One region of the Peribacillus sp. NPDC101481 genome, then DNA from elsewhere that is predicted to be linked to it. Evidence: riboswitches for the same ligand, from Rfam matches in the RefSeq annotation. Region 1 holds a riboswitch; each other region holds the start of a gene.
What was found. Region 1 has a riboswitch for S-adenosylmethionine ahead of ACIROD_RS09045 (methionine ABC transporter ATP-binding protein). Riboswitches for the same ligand answer to the same signal wherever they lie in the genome.
Positions count from the first base shown of each region.

Region 2: it holds a riboswitch for S-adenosylmethionine, as region 1 does, so the genes downstream of both, ACIROD_RS02445 (bifunctional homocysteine S-methyltransferase/methylenetetrahydrofolate reductase) here and ACIROD_RS09045 (methionine ABC transporter ATP-binding protein) in region 1, are expected to answer to the same signal.
Region 3: it holds a riboswitch for S-adenosylmethionine, as region 1 does, so the genes downstream of both, ACIROD_RS17280 (Na+/H+ antiporter NhaC family protein) here and ACIROD_RS09045 (methionine ABC transporter ATP-binding protein) in region 1, are expected to answer to the same signal.
Region 4: it holds a riboswitch for S-adenosylmethionine, as region 1 does, so the genes downstream of both, mmuP (S-methylmethionine permease) here and ACIROD_RS09045 (methionine ABC transporter ATP-binding protein) in region 1, are expected to answer to the same signal.

Region 1 is NZ_JBIWNJ010000001.1:1,865,215-1,869,901, forward strand. It holds gene ACIROD_RS09040 (methionine ABC transporter permease) at 1-650, opposite strand, end outside; gene ACIROD_RS09045 (methionine ABC transporter ATP-binding protein) at 664-1,686, opposite strand; SAM riboswitch class I at 1,944-2,055, opposite strand; gene ACIROD_RS09050 (GNAT family N-acetyltransferase) at 2,195-2,662, opposite strand; gene ACIROD_RS09055 (NADPH-dependent FMN reductase) at 3,086-3,631, shown strand; gene ACIROD_RS09060 (glucose 1-dehydrogenase) at 3,698-4,483, opposite strand; gene ACIROD_RS09065 (RhaT/GlcU family sugar-proton symporter) at 4,499-4,687, opposite strand, start outside.
Region 2 is NZ_JBIWNJ010000001.1:533,042-537,728, reverse strand. It holds gene ku (non-homologous end joining protein Ku) at 49-891, shown strand; gene ACIROD_RS02450 (MOSC domain-containing protein) at 1,396-2,046, shown strand; SAM riboswitch class I at 2,158-2,256, shown strand; gene ACIROD_RS02445 (bifunctional homocysteine S-methyltransferase/methylenetetrahydrofolate reductase) at 2,361-4,208, shown strand; gene metH (methionine synthase) at 4,201-4,687, shown strand, end outside.
Region 3 is NZ_JBIWNJ010000002.1:1,517,168-1,521,854, forward strand. It holds gene ACIROD_RS17260 (LysR family transcriptional regulator) at 1-618, opposite strand, end outside; gene hutG (formimidoylglutamase) at 742-1,698, shown strand; gene ACIROD_RS17270 (hypothetical protein) at 1,981-2,136, shown strand; gene ACIROD_RS17275 (SOS response-associated peptidase) at 2,197-2,868, shown strand; SAM riboswitch class I at 3,147-3,254, shown strand; gene ACIROD_RS17280 (Na+/H+ antiporter NhaC family protein) at 3,445-4,687, shown strand, end outside.
Region 4 is NZ_JBIWNJ010000001.1:320,875-325,561, forward strand. It holds gene mmuM (homocysteine S-methyltransferase) at 51-1,013, opposite strand; gene mmuP (S-methylmethionine permease) at 1,010-2,398, opposite strand; SAM riboswitch class I at 2,482-2,584, opposite strand; gene ACIROD_RS01450 (flavin reductase family protein) at 2,809-3,417, opposite strand; gene ACIROD_RS01455 (alpha/beta hydrolase) at 3,435-4,043, opposite strand; gene ACIROD_RS01460 (ring-cleaving dioxygenase) at 4,043-4,687, opposite strand, start outside.

The sequences.
Region 1 (4,687 bases):
TATCTTCTTCTGATTTTTCTTGAAACAAAATTCCCGGTGGATTGCAGTAATTGAACGATGATCACGAGCGCCGCCACTGTGACGATCATCGTCATCGTATCAAACCTTTGATAACCGTAAGCCAAAGCTAAATCTCCGACCCCGCCTGCACCGACGGCACCTGCCATGGCCGTAGATCCAACAAGCCCGATTGTCGCTGTTGTAAATGTAAGGATCAACGAACTAAGTCCCTCAGGAATCAAAAAACGATAAATGATTTGCCATGTCGTCGCCCCCATCGCCTGAGCTGCCTCGATGATCCCTTTGTCCACTTCCAACAGGGAGTTCTCCACAAGCCGGGCGATATAAGGAGCCGCGTAAAAGATTAGCGGAACAATGGCCGCATTCGTTCCGATCGCACTGCCTACAATCATTCTGGTAAACGGAATAAGTGCTACTAGCAAGATGATGAAAGGAACCGACCGCAATATATTGATGATCGGGTTCAATACATTAAAGACCCATTTATTCTCCAGGATATGGCCCTTTCTTGTAATGACAAGCAGGATACCAAGCGGAAGACCAATCAATCCGGAAAATACCAATGAGATGGCTACCATATAAAGTGTGTCACCGAAAGCTGTCGACAGCTGATCTGCCGTTATTTCCATTCCCCAAAGCGTATTACCCATTTATCTGCACCTCCTGGACGAGAATCCCCTCATCTTTAATATACTGATAAGCCTTGTCCACCTCATTTTTATTCCCGGTCACTTCGATGATCAAATTCCCGAAAGGCGTTTCCTGAATTTCAGAAATATTGGCTGATAAAACACTTAAATGAACATCATATTTCTTCGAGATGGTTGAAAGCAAAGGAGTACCCGAAGTAGTCCCAATAAAATTAATTTTCCAAATAATCGGGATATGGGACCCTATGCTTTTTAGGAAACTTTGTGGAATTTCGTCATGTATGACCGTTCTCACGAAGTTTTTTGCAATATCCGTTTGCGGCTTCGCAAAAACTTCGAAAACCGAACCTTGTTCAACGACGCATCCGCCCTCCATGACCGCTACCTTATTGCAAATTTCCCGAATGACAGACATCTCATGAGTGATTAGCAGAATGGTAATATTGTATTCTTTATTGATTTTCTTTAAGAGCTGCAGAACAGCACTCGTTGTTTGCGGATCCAATGCCGAGGTAGCTTCATCACACAATAAGATCGATGGATTGGTAGCCAATGCTCTCGCAATGCCGATCCGCTGCTTTTGACCGCCGGATAATTGTTCCGGATAACTCTTTGCTTTGCTCGATAAGCCAACGAACTCCAACAGCTCGCCTACCCGCTTTTTGATTTCTTTACCAGGGGTTCCCGATAAAATCAGCGGCATGGCGATATTATCAAAAACGGTCTTTGAGTTTAGCAAATTGAAATGCTGAAAGATCATCCCGATTTTTTTCTTTTCTGCCCGCAATTCCTTCGCGCTCAATTTGGTTAAATCCTTGCCCCCAACAATCACCGAACCATCTGAAGGATGTTCAAGCAAATTGACCAACCTGATCAACGTACTCTTCCCGGCCCCGCTATAACCGACTACACCGAATATATCCCCCTTTTCCACTGTCAAATTAATGCCCTTCAAAGCCTCGACAGTCTGTTTCTTTGTTTGATATACCTTTTTAACATTTTGAAACTCAATCATCCAATCTCCCCCCATGTTGTTTATTTGTACGAATTCATTATCCAGAGAGAAGAGCTTTGCAACAACTTCATAATGATAGGGTTAAATTCGAAACTCACGAGTAAATCTGCGAAACTCATGAGTAATTGCACCAAATTTCCTAATAACCATATACATTTTGAATAAACAAAAGAGGCCTCTTCCGTCATCAGACAGAAGAGGCCTCTTTAGACATAAAAAAGAGTAAACTCTTAAATTAATTATCTAAGAAAAGCTCCTTCTTATCTTTCAAACTTTCGTCCGTTGGAATTAGCACAGTATTTTTACAAAAGTAAAAACCCGCTGCCGAGGTATCATAGGGCCAAGTCCCTCCACATCTCTTGATAAGAATTAACGTTATATTTAATTATGTCCTTCACTATATATTCTAATTTCTCTAAAGTCAACCCTATTTTTCATCGGTTAAAATATTTTCACAGTATAGTGATTGACGCTTTTTAATTATATTAATATAGTTAAATTTTATATTCTATAATGATTTGCCCATTCTCCATACTGGGTATATTTCATTTTCTTCCCTTATCTTCATCATGCCTGAATTCTTATATAAGCGAATCGCCCTTTGATTATCCGGAGAAACCCTTAAATGATATTCGGATACATTAAATCGCCCGAAAAAGTTTTCTGCATAGCGAACCAATTCCTTGCCAAGGCCTTTACTGCGGTATCCGGGAATAAGATAAAATAAATCTACATAGCCGATCTCAGTTCCTTCATACGCCCGAATTCGAAGTTCCATTTGCCCAATCGGTACTTGGTCCTTTTCAATGATCACCTGTCCCCCCGGGAATTTGCGGACCCTTTCTTCCATTCGTTGCAGATATGTATTTTCATCTCCAAAACCTGCCTCAGATCCAAAACTTACAACAAAGGAATCTTTCCTGAATTTAACGATAATATCTTTATCTTTGTCCGTATCAATGGTACGAAAGATCAACTTCATCCTCTCCTGTCATTTTAGTGAAATAGTTTTCAAGCAAAAAAAACACATTTCACTTACGGTCTTCATGATATTTCATTATTTACTTTTTCAAGCGTCTTATTTCATTTTCTCTGAAAGGATTTTTCCTTAATCCCTATAGGAATGGCCATAATATTAAATTAAAAACAAATGCAATATTGTTTGGTGAGTTCTAGTAATGGGGATTGGATTGGCACAAACAAATCTATTTAATTTTCGAGTCTAACTTTGCAGGGTAACCCTAAGTGAATGAATGTTCGAGAGGAATTTGTTTATTAAGCTCTAACTCAACTTTTTCCCAAGCATCCTTTTTCCCTTTCATTTACATTCCAATTATAATAGGTAAGTGGAATACATTTACATGATTATCCATTATAAAAATCATTGGAGGTATTGAAGATGAAAGTTGTTGCAATAGTGGGAAGTATCCGTAAAGAGTCTTACAACCTTAAGCTTGCCAAATATATTCAATCTAGATATCAAGATCGGTTCGATCTTGAAATATTGAACATTCGGGATTTACCTTTTTATGATCAAGATATTGAAAATGACCCTCCATCAGTTGTAAAAGAATTTAAAAGCAAAGTGGCCGAAGCAGATGCAGTTTTGTGGGTAACTCCTGAATACAACGGTACGATTCCAGGTGTATTGGGCAATGCAATCGATTGGTTATCACGTGTCGATAAAGTCTTGATCGGCAAACCATCATGGATCATGGGTGCTTCAATGGGGCAATTAGGAACGGTTAAAGCTCAATTGCATTTGCGTGAAATCTTATTCGCAATAGGCATCGCCTCCCCACTCCTTCCAGGGAATGAAGTATATGTTGGTGCAGTGCATGACAAAATCGATAACGAAGGCAGGCTTACACATGAGTCGACTGTCCAGTTTATCGATACGGTCGTCGATAATTTCATTAGCTGGTATAATCATCATACTCGTTAATGCTTAAAAAAAGACTCCCAGCAGGTTTGAGCCTGCTGGGAGTCTTTTTGCATCATTAAACAAAATTCATCCTCTTCCCGCCTGGAATGCAGGGTATTTCGTCATTCCTCCGTCAGCGAATAGAGTGATGCCCGTTACATAACTGGACTCTGAAGATGCCAGCCATGCAGCAACCGCAGCAATTTCTTCAGGCTTTCCGATATACCCCATCGGAATCATGCTTTCAAGATCCTTTTTCTTTTCGGGATCTTCAAGCTTGTCGGCATTAATTGGCGTGGCGATGGCTCCAGGACCAATGCTGTTCACACGGATTCCCTTTGGTGCATATTCAAGAGCCAGTGTCTCCGTAAGCAGCTTCACCCCGCCCTTGCTTGCTGCATAGTGAACGAATAAAGGCCAGGGAATCATCTCATGTACACTGGACATGTTTATAACATTCCCTTTAATGTCGTTCTCGACAAAATACTTGATAGCTTCACGGCAGCCCAAGAAATTTCCCGTTAAGTTGGTATTGATTACCCTATTCCAGTCGCTTAACGGCATCTCGTGAGACGGAACCGGATTTTCAATTCCTGCATTATTGATGAATATATCGAGTTTCCCGAAATTCTTTATCGCTGATTGAACAAGATTAATCACATCTTCTTCAACGGTGACATCGCCTTTTACTGCAATTGCTTCCCCGCCATTTGTTTTGATTTCCTCCATTACACTATCCGCTTCCTCTGATTTAGTGCGATAATTAACCACGACCTTTGCCTTTTCCTTGGCAAAGCGAATGGCCATCGCTTTCCCTAAACCAGTGGATGAACCGGTTATAACAACGACCTTACCTTCTAAATCTGTATACATTTAATCACCCTCCAATTAACTTTTTGCCATCCCGAGCATAATCCCAGCAATGATGATCAAGATAATTCCGATTATGATTCCAATTAGTTGGCGTTTCGTTTTCTTTTCACGTAAAATGATGATCCCGCCGAGAGTTGAGATGACAATGCCCATTTGCGAAAGGGAAAAACTAGTGGCCACTCCCACACGGGGCTGGGATATGAA
Region 2 (4,687 bases), 1.3 Mb from region 1:
ATAATAAAATTGTTCTTCTCTTTAAAAATAAGTTATGAGGTGACGAATATGCATACGATGTGGAAGGGGAGCATATCATTCGGTTTGGTGAACATTCCGATCAAACTTCATGCTGCAACGGAGGATAAGGATATTTCTTTAAGGACGTTGCATAAGGAATGTCATTCACCGATTAAATACGAAAAAGTTTGTCCGGTATGCCAGAAAGAAGTGGGTAAGGATGATATAGTCCGCGCTTTTGAGTATACAAAGGGAAAATTTGTTGTATTGGAAGACAATGAACTAGAGCAACTGAAAAAACAAAACGAAGAAAAAGCCGTGGAAATTGTGGATTTCGTTAAAATTGAAGAAATAGATCCCATTTATTTCAATCGGAGTTACTACATGTCCCCTAATGATGGAGGGATAAAAGCTTATTCCCTATTGAGGCAGGCCCTCAAGGAATCGAATAAGGTAGGATTAGCAAAAATCATCATTCGCTCTAAAGAACAAATGGCGGTAATCCGAGTCGTTGATAATACCTTGGTGATGGAAACGATTCATTATCCGGATGAAGTCCGTTCCACAGCGGATGTTCCGAATATCCCCGCCAATGATACCATTGCAAAAAAAGAAATCGATACTGCCGTATTATTAATAGATCAATTAACGACCACTTTCGATCCGACAAAATACACCGATGACTATCGAACCGCGTTACTTGAATTGATTGAATCAAAGAAAACGGGACAGACGACGATTACAGCCAAAACAAAAGAACCAGTTTCCAACAATGTAACCGATTTAATGGAGGCATTACAGGCATCCATTGACCGTACGAAACATGATGAACCGGAAAAGAAAAAGACGACCCGAAAGAAAGCGGCACCAAAAAAAAAGAAACAAGCTTAAACAGGAAGCTGAGCGGAAGACATATGGTGTCGCTCGGCTTTTCTGCTTGTTTTAGCAAGGAATCAGGCCTCTTATAAGGGAATGAAAGTGACTTTACAGGGAGGTATTTGAATAGGGAATGAAAGTGAAAATAGGTAAGTGAATCACGATTTAAGGATTAGAATGGAACTAAAAGAAAATGATGGATGATAATGAAGGCAAAAAAATTCGCTCCCTAAAGAGCGACAATGAGGAATTCAATCGTGAAAATCAACATATAGGCGAACGGTTGTAGTTTTCGACTATATATTGTGTTCATATTCTACCATATTTAATTCTGAAATAGCAACAAAATTACTGAAACTAACCTATGGATTTTTCAGGAAATCAATGATATTTCGCCCATTTAACGGCTCATGTGGCTTTTTCACTTCATATATTTTTAAAAACTACTAATATAATGGATTTTTAGTATAATTTATACATATAGGATGATATAAATTAAATATGAATGGAAGATGCAAAATGGAAAATGGAAAAATCAAATCACTTCAGGCCGGAAAGCCGAAACATGAAAGTTTTTCGAATGTCGATATCTTTTCAGCCATGGATAAACAAGCACAGGATAATGTGAAAGTGACTAAATCAGGCATAATTGGTGATGGGGTAGGTAATGAAAAGTTCCATGGAGGTCCTGATCGGGCTTTGTGCTTTTACCCCTTTGAGCATTATTCATTATGGAATGAGAGATTCTCTAAAAAGCTGGATATCCCAGCATTCGGTGAAAATTTAACCGTAGCGGGGATGAGGGAAGAAACCACGTTTATCGGCGATATTTATCAAATAGGCGATGTGATTGTTCAAATTAACCAGGGGAGGATACCTTGTTCGACCATTTCCCACTTCAATCAAGAACCTAAGTTTTTGGAACTCGTGCTGAAAACGAGTTTCACTGGTTATTTTGCAAGAGTACTTCAAGAAGGAACGATAAATAAACAAAACGAGATCGTGCTAATAGATCGTTCGCAAGAAAAAATTTCAGTTCATTATGCAGCAGAGGTAATCCTTCATAAACGAGATGGGCTGGAAGGCGCCAAGGCTTTACTTACTCTGGACCCATTAGCGGAAGACTGGAAACAAAGAATCTTGAAGAGGGTTCAGGCTGCAAAAGATTGAATCATTTTTGCAAAAGTGAAAAAAATGTCGATCAGGTATTGAAATTGACAGATTATTAATGTAAATTAAATATAATCTAATTTTGAAATCTTGTGAAAATTATATAAATGGATCTTATCGAGAGAGGTGGAGGGACTGGCCCGAAGAAACCTCAGCAACCAGCTTAGGCAAAGGTGCTAAATCCAGCAAGCAGAGCTTGATAGATGAGGAGAATGTTTCAAAAAACCTTCTTCTTTGAGAAGGTTTTTTTTCCTTTTCTCTCATACTCATAAAATACGACAAAAACAGGACTGTTTTTGAGAGAGGGTGTAATGATGAATTTTCGTAAAGAAGTGAAAGAAAGAATGCTGGTTGGGGAAGGGGCAATGGGCACCTTATTGTACTCAAATGGCATCGATCAATGTTATGAGGAATTAAACTGCACGAATCCGGATCAAATAGAGTCTATCCATCGTGCCTATCTGGAAGCTGGTGCAGATATCCTTCAATCGAATACATACGGAGCCAATTTCAACAAATTGAAACGGTATGGACTTGAAGATGAAGTAAGCAGAATCAATCGCCAGGGAGTCATTCTTGCTAAAAAAGCGGCAAAAGGAAAGGCTTATGTCTTCGGTACCATAGGGGCACAACGGAGTATCAGAAAATCGGATTTAAGCATGGAAGAGATTAAACGGGGGTTTCGTGAACAGCTATACAGTCTGTTGATGGAAAATCCTGATGGGATTCTCTTGGAAACATTTTATGACCTGGAAGAGCTGGAAACCGTTCTGCAAATCGTAAAAAATGAAACTGGACTGCCGATCATCGCAAATGTCTCGATGCATGAACTGGGTAATCTCCAAAATGGAATCCATTTAAATGAAGCCTTTCAAAAACTCGAGCAATTGGGTGCCGATGTTGTTGGGGTGAATTGCCGTCTTGGTCCACATCATATGATCAGGGCCTTGGAAGAAGTGAGTTTGCCAAAGCAAGCATCGATTGCCATATACCCTAATGCCAGCCTCCCTGATTATGTGGATGGAAGGCTCGTCTATAAAGCCGTGCCGGAATATTTCGGTTCAAGTGCAGTGGAACTTCGTGAGCAAGGTGCCGCTATCATAGGCGGGTGCTGTGGAACGACGCCACTGCATATTCAAGCTGTAAAGAATGCGATCGGAAGTTTTGCTCCCGTAAAAGAGAAAGTTACGAAATCCCGTGAAATAGAAATAATTGAAGTGAACGAAAGAGAATTGGAACTTCCACTGTACGAAAAGGCCAAGACGGAAAGGACGATCCTGGTTGAACTTGATCCACCTAAAAAGCTGGGAATAGAGAGCTTCATGACCGGTGCAGAGGTTTTGAAAAAAGCAGGGGTCGATTCCATTACACTAGCGGATAATTCACTTGCCTCACCAAGGATATCGAATGATGCTCTGGCTAACCTACTGAAGAACCAATTGAATATTAATCCGATGGTGCACATAACATGCCGTGATCGAAATTTGATTGGCCTGCAATCACATTTAATGGGTCTGCAGACGGTGGGGCTGAATGAATTATTGATCATCACCGGAGATCCTTCAAAAATAGGGGACTTCCCGGGTGCCACTTCGGTTTATGATTTATCTTCCTTCGACCTTATAAGCATGGTCAAACAATTTAATGAAGGTCTTTCCTATTCCGGTCAAAGTCTGGGGCAACGGGCAAATTTTAAAATTGCGGCAGCGTTTAATCCGAATGTGAAATATTTGGATAAAGCAGTACTGAGAATGGAAAAGAAGATTTCCTGTGGTGCTCAATCCTTTTTGACACAGCCAATTTATTCGGTGGAGCAAATCGAAGAAGTACATGAAGCTACAAAACATTTAGAAACCCCGATTTTCATCGGTATCATGCCTTTGACAAGCACCCGGAACGCAGAATTCATCCATAATGAGATCCCAGGCATCAAATTGCCTGATAACGTAAGAAGGGCAATGGCTTTAGCGGGGGATGACCCTGTAAAGTCAAGGATTGAAGGGGTTAATATCGCGCGGGAACTGGTGGACGCGGCAAGGGAAAAATTCAAGGGCATATATTTAATCACTCCGTTCCTTCGCTATGAAATGACGGCGGAACTTACGAAATATATTAGAAAAGTCGATAGTAAACAGACATCAGAGGTGGCAGTACATGAATAAAAAAGCGATTCAAGTTCAGTTAAATTCCAAGATTCTCCTACTTGATGGGGCGATGGGAACCATGCTTCAAGCGGAGGATTTGACAGCAGATGATTTTGGCGGGGAACAATTCGAGGGCTGCAATGAATATTTATCACTGACGCAGCCGGAAATCATCCAATCCATTCATGAAAAATATTTAGCGGCGGGCGCAGATATCATTGAAACAAATACCTTTGGAGCGACCAGCATCGTTCTTGAGGAATACCAAATAAGCACGATCGCCTACAAGCTAAATAAAATTTCAGCTGAGCTTGCCGTTAAAGCTTGTGAAAAGTATTCCAATGAAGAATGGCCAAGGTATGTAGCTGGCTCGATGGGCCCCACTACAAAAACGCTTTCCGTAACGGGCGGAACGACTTTTGATATTTTAACCGATTCTTATGAAGAACAGGCACTGGGTCTCTTGGATGGCGGTGTAGACTTGCTGTTGGTGGAAA
Region 3 (4,687 bases), on a different contig from region 1:
TCTTAAGATATCATCTCTTGTTTGAAATCCAGTTGTACTGATGATCAATTCTTTCTTTGCAATGTCTTGGAAAGTGATGGACTCTTTTTCATTTAACTCGTCATCTTTATGGATCAAAAGCATGAATTTTTCATTATAAAGGGGAGTGGACAGAATTTCATCGTTATTGATGGGCTGGTTCGTGATGGTGAAATGAACATTATACCGATTTAACGAATCGAAAACTTTCTCTTCCCCTAATATTTCCCTTACTTTTATATGAATATTAGGATAATTGATTTTAAAATTCCTGATTATCTTCGGAAACCAAAATTTGAATGATTCTATGGAACCTATAGATACTGTTCCGCTTCCAACATCCTTCATTTCCTTAAGTTCCACTTGCAAATTATCGAATCTTCTTAACAGGTCAACAGATCTCGTATAAAAAAGACCCCCTGCTTCCGTAAGCTCAAGACCCCTTGTATTACGTTCCAAAAGCTGTAAACTAACTTCATTTTCTAATTTCATTATGGCATTACTTAGGGAAGGTTGTGATATATGCAGCATTTTTGCCGCTTTTGAGAAATTCTTTTCCTGGACGGTGGTAGTGAAATACCGAAGTTGACGAAGATCCATTTATGCTCCTTTCTATAGCTTTAAACTATAGATATATTGAATTTTTGTATTGGTAATTATATATTATCTCATCTATAATTTTTAAAAAAGATATTTCGGAATTTTTTAAATAAAGGAGAAATTATGTATACTAATCCGACTTCAAAATATTGGAATGGAAGAATTGATTCCCAATCTGACATGGACAGCTTCAGATACCACCAAAGAGTACGGTTGGCTCCGATATCGGAATTAGCCATCTCTTCCAATGCATCAAAGACCTTTGGGTTGATTGGCTTCAAATGTGATGAAGGCGTCAGAAGGAATAAAGGCAGGATTGGTGCTGCAGAGGGTCCTGATCATATTAGGCAATACTTGGCGAAATTACCCTGTCATTTACCGTCCCAAACCGAGCTGGTGGATGCTGGCGATGTAATATGTGAAAGTACGGAAATGGAGGCCGCCCAATTCGAACTGGGATCGGCTGTTGACCGGATATTGGAGACTAAAGCGATTCCTATCATACTTGGGGGAGGGCACGAAACCCTGTATGGCCATTATCTTGGGATTAGGAAATCCATTGGACCAAAAGCTAGATTGGGGATCATTAATATTGACGCGCACTTTGATATGAGGCCCTATGAAAAAGAAAGTTCATCAGGAACGATGTTTAAGCAGATTTTGGACGAAGACCAAAGTTGTGGATATTTATGTGTCGGAATTCAGAAGCAGGGGAATACAAAGGCACTTTTTGAAACCGCTGAGAGGAGTAAGGTAGACTACATATTGGAAGAAGATTTGTCATTGAACGAAATGGATGAAACAAAGCGGCGGATAAATGAATTCGTTAATAAAAATGACTACATTATGCTTACATTATGTACGGACGTCATTGATTCAGCATATGCACCTGGGGTGAGTGCTCCATCGCCGTTTGGACTGAATCCGAAATTGGTACGTGCGATTATTAGGCATATCGTATCGAATGAAAAAATCCTCTCCTTTGACATTTCGGAAGTGAATCCTTCGTTGGACGAAAATAATAAAACCGTAACATTGGCAGCACATTTAATAAATGAAGTTTTGCTGCATTTTAAATAATGAATGGATATGGAAGAGGGCAATTCCAATTTGGTCCTTCCAGCTTTCCTCAATGTTATCTCCATGCTCAATTATAAGTGTTGAAACTAAGTCCTTTGGCAGCACCCAGGCTGTCCGTGAATCATTCATGGACAGTCTTTTTTACGCCTCCTTTACACGCGTTAATGGTCGGGGCCATTGCTTGACTCCTCGTTAGAGGATTAACCATGGCTCTGCCAAAGTTCACTACTGATACTTGTGGGTTTTTGGTTTATAATAACAACCATCTAGGGGGGATTTTTTATGAATGAATATAAAGTGACGGTCAGGAATGGCAGTACCTTGATCTTGTCGGAAATCATTAAAGCTGAAGATGAAAGAGAAGTCCTTGGAACTCTTTTGATTTCCAGCGAATTATTTAATCAACCATTTACCGACATCAGGATTTTAGAACGCTGATTTGTGCCTGTCCGTTCGATTTGTTACACTGTAATAAATTCTAATACGGTAGGCGATAGTATGTGTGGACGTTTTACCCTTTTCACTGACATTGAAGAAATAAAAGATCGGTTTGATATTCAGGGATCGTTTGATGGGGAATACCAATTCAGCTACAATATTGCTCCCTCCCAATCCGTTCTCTCCGTCATTAATGACGGGGCAAGGAATCGACTTGGATATCTTCGGTGGGGACTCATTCCTTTCTGGGCAAAAGACGAAAAAGTGGGCTACAAAATGATCAATGCCAGAGCGGAAACCATTGCTGAGAAAGCAAGCTTCAGGAATGCGTATAAGAAGAAGAGATGCTTGATAATCGCTGACTCTTTTTATGAATGGAAGAAGACACCGGAAAGAAAAATACCGATGCGAATAAAACTGAAGAATCATGCTCCATTTGGAATGGCGGGTATCTGGGAATCCTGGAAATCTCCTGAAGGCATCAGCGTCTATTCATGCTCCGTTATAACAACCGTTCCTAATGAGCTAATGACCAGCATTCATGATCGTATGCCTGTCATCCTTAAACCAGAAGATGAAAAAGAATGGTTGAGTCCAACAAATAATGATCCTGCATATCTGCAGCAGTATTTAAAGTCATTCGATTCGGAACAGATGGAAGCCTTTGAGGTATCGACTGATGTGAATTCGACCAAAAATAATTCATCTAACCTAATACAACAAATTTGCTGAGAGGTCATAAGACCTCTTTTTTATATGAATTCCGTCCCGATAAATGAAAAAAACTGATTAACCGCACATGTCAAGATTTCTTTATAAATAGTAAGGAGTGCATGTAAAATACTTTAAAATTAACCCTTGCGAAAATAGACAAAATGCTGTACTGTTATATTTGCTTTTCAAAACGACTTTCGATGTCACTTTCACAAACTCAGATGGTTTCAGCAAGTTTCCAGTGTGGTACTTTTCTGGAAGGCATCGTAATATTTGATAAATTATATAATGTAATCTTCTTATCAAGAGAGACGGAGGGACTGGCCCGAAGATGTCTCGGCAGCGGACTTAAATGGAGTGCTGTGCCAAATCCAGCAGGCTGATTTTTGCCTGAAAGATAAGGAGGGTGTTTTTTATAAATTAAAAGACCTCTTCTTGTTGTTAAATCGAAGGGGTCTTTTTTATGCCAGTTTTTTTGCTATATCTCCAAGACTAGATAATCAGGTAGGTTCAAATTGGAGTTATTTGCGAAAGCTGTTAATAGAATAAGAGCTGTGACACCTGTCACGGGAAAAATAAAAAGAGGTGTACATCATGAGTGCAAACAATAAAGGGAATCCATGGGCATTGATCCCATTTGTCGTATTTTTAATTTTATTTATAGGGTCCGGAATCATCACCAAAGATTTTTATTCATTTCCGGTGATTGTAGCGATTTCAATTGCTTCGGCAGCTGCATTGGCAATGAATCGGAAAGAGACATTAAATCATAAGGTTGATATCTTCTGTAAAGGTGCCGGGGACGCCAATATTATGTTAATGGTTATCATTTTCCTTTTAGCCGGCGCTTTCGCCGAAGTTGCCAATGGCATGGGAGCAGTTGAATCAACAGTGAATCTTGCCTTAGCTGTTTTTCCGCAAAATCTATTAATGGTAGGGATATTCATTATTGCTTGTTTTATTTCTTTATCCATGGGGACAAGCATGGGAACGATTGTTGCACTAGCACCTATTGGGGTCGGAATTAGTGAGCAAACCGATATTTCGCTTGCCTTTTCAATGGCGGCCGTTATTGGCGGTGCGATGTTTGGGGATAACCTTTCCTTCATATCAGATACGACAATCGCTGCGGTTCGAACACAGGGAACGAAAATGAAGGATAAGTTTAAAGTGAATTTTTTCATCGTTTTACCTGCGGCCATCATCACATGTGCAATCCTTGGAATTTTAACAATGGGTGAACAAGCTGACATCTCCCAACATTCTTATAATTGGGTGAAGATTCTTCCATATCTTTGCGTATTGATCACTGCATTGGCAGGAGTCAATGTGTTCCTGGTCCTTTCCATCGGAATCGTATTTGCCGGAATTATCGGCTTGGCTGATGGAAGTTATAAACCGTTGGGTGTCATTCAAAAAGTTGGAGAAGGAATGGCGGGAATGTATGAAATCTCCTTCCTTGCCATTTTAATTGCAGGTATGGTAGCTGTTATCAAACATAATGGTGGCATCGATTATCTACTCCACCTAGTGACCCGAAATAGCAAATCAAAAAAAGGGGCGGAATTCAGCATTGCAGGGCTTGTTGGTTTGACAAACCTTTCAACGGCAAATAACACGATTTCGATTATCATTGCCGGGCCACTTGCCAAAAATATCGCTGAAAAGTATGGGATTGATCCGCGTAAATCAGCGAGCTTGCTTGACATATTTGCATGTTGTATCCAAGGGTTGATACCATATGGAGCACAACTGCTTGTTGCAGCAGGGGTAGCAAAGATTTCTCCGATAAGCATCTTGCAGTATTCATATTACCCAATACTAATTGGATTTTGTG
Region 4 (4,687 bases), 1.5 Mb from region 1:
CTGTTCCTTTTAGTGGCCTATATCATACATACTTTAAAACAGTACAAGGGCTAGGAGGATACCACCACGGAAGGTCGCCACTTTCTTGAAATGTCTTCAATATGATGTGGTGCCGTTCTGCAGCATCCTCCAATTAAACGCGCCCCTGCATGTTGCCATTCTTCAGATTTCAGGTCGAGCCTATTACATGATTCTTGACCATGCCATGTTTTAGTTTCCGGATTATATGTTTCACCTGAATTCGGATAAACAATGATTGGTTTATCCGTGTTTGCACGCAGCACCTGGATGGCTTCCGTGATACATGAAACTGGCGCACAGTTGATGCCGATTGCTGCAATTTGCTCACTGTCCCCTAACAATCTTGTACATTCCTCGAGTGAAGTACCGTCACTTATCGCTTTTTCATTTTTCAATGAAAAGGATAGCCAAGCATACACTTCTGGATAATCCTTCAATAATGAATATAATACTTTTGCTTCTTGCAGGGAAGGAATCGTTTCAAATGCTAAAAGGTCAGCTCCAGCTTCAATCAACGCTGATATTCGTGAGCTATGGAATGCAATTAAAGTTTCATCCGAAACACCATAGTTTCCTACATATTCTGAACCATCTGCAAGATAAGCCCCATAAGGCCCAACAGATGCAGCAACCAATGGCTTAGGCCTAAGCGTTTGATTTTTTTCCTTCCAAAAATCATCTCTTGCTTTTCTTGCGAGTAAAACCGTTTTCCGGATTAGCTCCAAAGCCTCTTTTTCTTGTATTCCGCGGAGGGCGAAACCTTCAACAGTGGCTTGGTAGCTAGCCGTAATCGCACAATCCGCTCCAGCACGAAAATAGTCAGAATGCACTTGATAAATCACTTCTGGATTTTCAAGTAATACACGTGCAGACCAGAGCGGGTCGTCCAAATCACATCCATGCCTCTCTAGCTCTGTAGCTAAAGCTCCGTCTAAAATCATGACTGAATGATCTCGTAAAATAGCGTCAATTGGGTTAGTTTTAATGTTCATGATCTACTCCTCTTTCCTTTATGGTTTTGTGTCAGATAATAACTTCCATAGCAAATCAAAATAAATGGAATGCCACAATATAGTGCAATTCGTTGTGTAGGATCAAATGCAATTCCTATGCAAGAAGCTAGGCATAGCATAAAAGAAACGATTGGTACGAGTGGATATAATGGCGTTCGATAAGCTAAGTCATTTACTGAATTTCCTTCGTTTATATATCGTCTGCGAAATAGAAATTGCGACATGCTAATACTCATCCAAACTACAACAACGGCTAGTCCAGAAATGGATACAAGCACTATGTAAACAGTATCCGGTGCAATAATACTCGAAAACAGGGCTAAGCAGCCGCCCAACATACTGAAAAGGACTGCATTTATCGGAACTCCCCGTTTTGTCAATTTTGCAAATATTGGTGATATAGTTTCCTTATCTGCAAGTGACCAAAGCATTCTGGATGCCGCATACAGTCCTGAGTTTGCAGCAGACAAAATGGCAGTTAATATAACAAAGTTCATAATATCCGCTGCATATGGCACACCAATCCGTTCAAGAACTGCCACAAAGGGGCTTTCTAATACGCTTGCATCCGAAATAGGCAATAATGCGGATAATACAACGATGGTTCCTACAAAAAAGATAATCAATCTCCATAATGTCATACGGATTGCCTTTGGTATCGTTTTTTCTGGATTCACAGTTTCTCCAGCTGCAATTCCAATTAATTCAGTTCCAGAGAATGCGAAATTCACCGCAAGCATCGTCATTATAATGGCAAAAGCACCATTCGGAAATAAACCTTCACTTGTAAAATTGGAGAATAACGGAGCGGATTGTGAATGAATTATTGGAATGAAACCTAGCATTGCCGCTGCTCCCAAAATAATGAAAATCACAATGGCAAATACCTTTATAGACGCAAACCAGAATTCGGATTCAGCGAAAAATTTAACGGTCCACGCATTTAATGCCAAAACCAATATGGCAAATAGTGCACTCCATATCCAGACATTGATTGATGGAAACCATCTCTGCATCAACAATCCTGCAGCCGTGAATTCCGAACCAAGTGCAACTGTCCAAGTTAGCCAATACAACCAGGCTACTGTATACCCTGTCCCAGGACCTATGTATTTAGCTGAGTAGCTATGAAACGCACCTGTCTCGGGCATATGTACTGCCAGTTCCCCTAGACATAGCATGACTAGATAAACCACTAATGCCCCAATCAGATACGAAAGGATGGTGCCAAACGGGCCTGCCTGTTGAATCGTATAACCCGAACTTAAGAATAAACCTGTTCCAATCACCCCGCCAAGCGATAGCATTATTATATGCCGTGCCTGCATTTTCCTTTGAAAATCATGCTTCCTTTTGTTCTCCATTCTTACTCTCCTTTATCTTGCATCCAGAAAAAACGAAAACGCACTCTAAAAAAGAGTGCGTTACTGACAAATAAACACTTACGGTCTTATCTATCAAGGTTTCACCCCCTGGAATTAGCACAGTGTCATTGCAGACCTGTTGCTGAGGTTTCATAGGGCCAGTCCCTCCACCTCTCTGGATAAGAAATTATTTTTTTATAACTTTATCAATCTATGAAAAAATTGTCAAGTTTTGTTTCGGTTTGTAAAGACTTCCTTTAAAATCCAAACGATCAACGCACCGTTGGCATAGATATGAACTTGTTTTTGGAACAGTCGCTTACATTATAGAATTGTAAATAATGCTAACCGGGAAAAATTTTTAAAAAATGACGACACCTTAAAAGATGACGCCATTTTTCTTATATTCCTTAAGGTCTTTCAATTTCAAATAATTCTCCTAGTTTTGTATAAGTATGACCCGCTAATCTTGCTACAGGTTTTAGCCCATTCTGGTCAATTCGGCCATTATGGTAAATCTCCTGCTCTATATGATAGCAGACTATTTTCCCTATCAATAAATCACAACCAGGTTTATTCTTGGAACCTGCCAAAGGTATCGCATGCTCCAATGTGCATTCAAAGCGTACCTTCGCTTCTTGCAATCCTGGTACCGACACCTTATCACTAACAGCCTGAGTGAAATTGGTAAGACCCAATTCACTTTCGTCAGACGGGAGTTCCTTGGCCGTTCGATTTGCATCAGCAACATTGTCTTCATCAGTGATATGAACAACGAATTCACCTGTTTGAATTGCATTTCGGGCCGTGTCCTTCAAAACTCCTTCTTTCCGTTGAACAGAAATGGAAATCATCGGAGGATTGGAACTGACTATGTTAAAAAAACTGAACGGCGCTATATTGATTGTACCGGTTTCGGATTGTGTCGTGACCAGGGCTATTGGTCTCGGTATGATGCTTCCAGTCAAAAACTTATAATTTTCCCGTTCTGTAAGACTTTCAGGATTTACTGAAATCATCTTCATCCCTCTCATTCTTATAAAAAGTTCTTTTGAAACCATGAACTTGCTGCATCAACCTCTGAACGTGTTAACTGATGACCGTAATTTTCCCAGTGAACGTCCACCGCAGCACCCGCTTGCAGTAAAATCCGATTAAGTTCATCAGTTTCTGCTGCGGGGCAAATCGGATCGTTTTTACCTGCAGCAATGAATACAGGTATATCCGATAGGGACGGCAAAGCAATCCCGCGTCTAGGCACCATTGGATGATGAAAAATCGCTCCTTTTAATGCCCCTTCGAAATGGAACATCAAACTTGCTGCTATGTTTGCACCATTAGAATAACCTAATGCCACCACTCTGTCACGATCGAAGTCATATTGTCCGGACGCTGATTCCAAGAAGTCATAAAGCTCCTTCGTACGGAAAATCAAATCTTCTTCATCAAAAACTCCTTCAGCCAGCCGGCGGAAATAACGGGGCATTCCGTTTTCAAGTACATTTCCCCGTACGCTGAGTACGGATGATCCCGGTGAAACCATCTCCGATAATGGCAAAAGATCCGTTTCCCTTCCTCCAGTGCCATGTAAAAGCAAAAGCAACGGTGCATCTGGATTACTTCCTTTTTGAAAAATATGCTTCATCATTTATCCTCCTCTAGTACCCTCGGCACTGCCGGCAGTAACGTTTTCTCCATAATTTCCCTTTTTTCTTCAAGCCATGGCGGCAGCATTAATTTACTACCCATCGTTTCCTTCGTTTCATCATGAGCAAAGCCAGGTGGATCTGTGGCAACTTCAAAGAGTATGCCTCCATCTTCCCTGAAATAAATGGCATCGAAGTATTGGCGGTCTTTAAAGGGTGTCACGCCATAGCCATGGTTTGCGATATGTTCCCTCCATTCTTTATGATCTTCATTATCGCTTGCACGCCATGCAAGATGATGGACAGTTCCCACTCCGATTTTCCCATTTGGCAAAACCGTTTTTTTAACATCTATCAAATTTCCGATGTCCGATGTGGATTTGAAGCGAATGAAATCGCCCTCTTCCCCCATCTTTTGCAAACCCATCACTTCCTCTAAAAGTTCCATCGTTTTGATCGGTTTAGACGTCAATAATACAGCACCGCCGAATCCCTTGATTGCCTTATCAGCTGGTACACCGCCGAATGACCACTCGCTATTTTTACCTTCTTTACGCTCAACCAGTTCAAGTTGCAATCCATGTGGGTCCTGAAATCCCAGATAATCCTCGCCGAAGCGTGAGATCTTTTCAAAGTCAATATT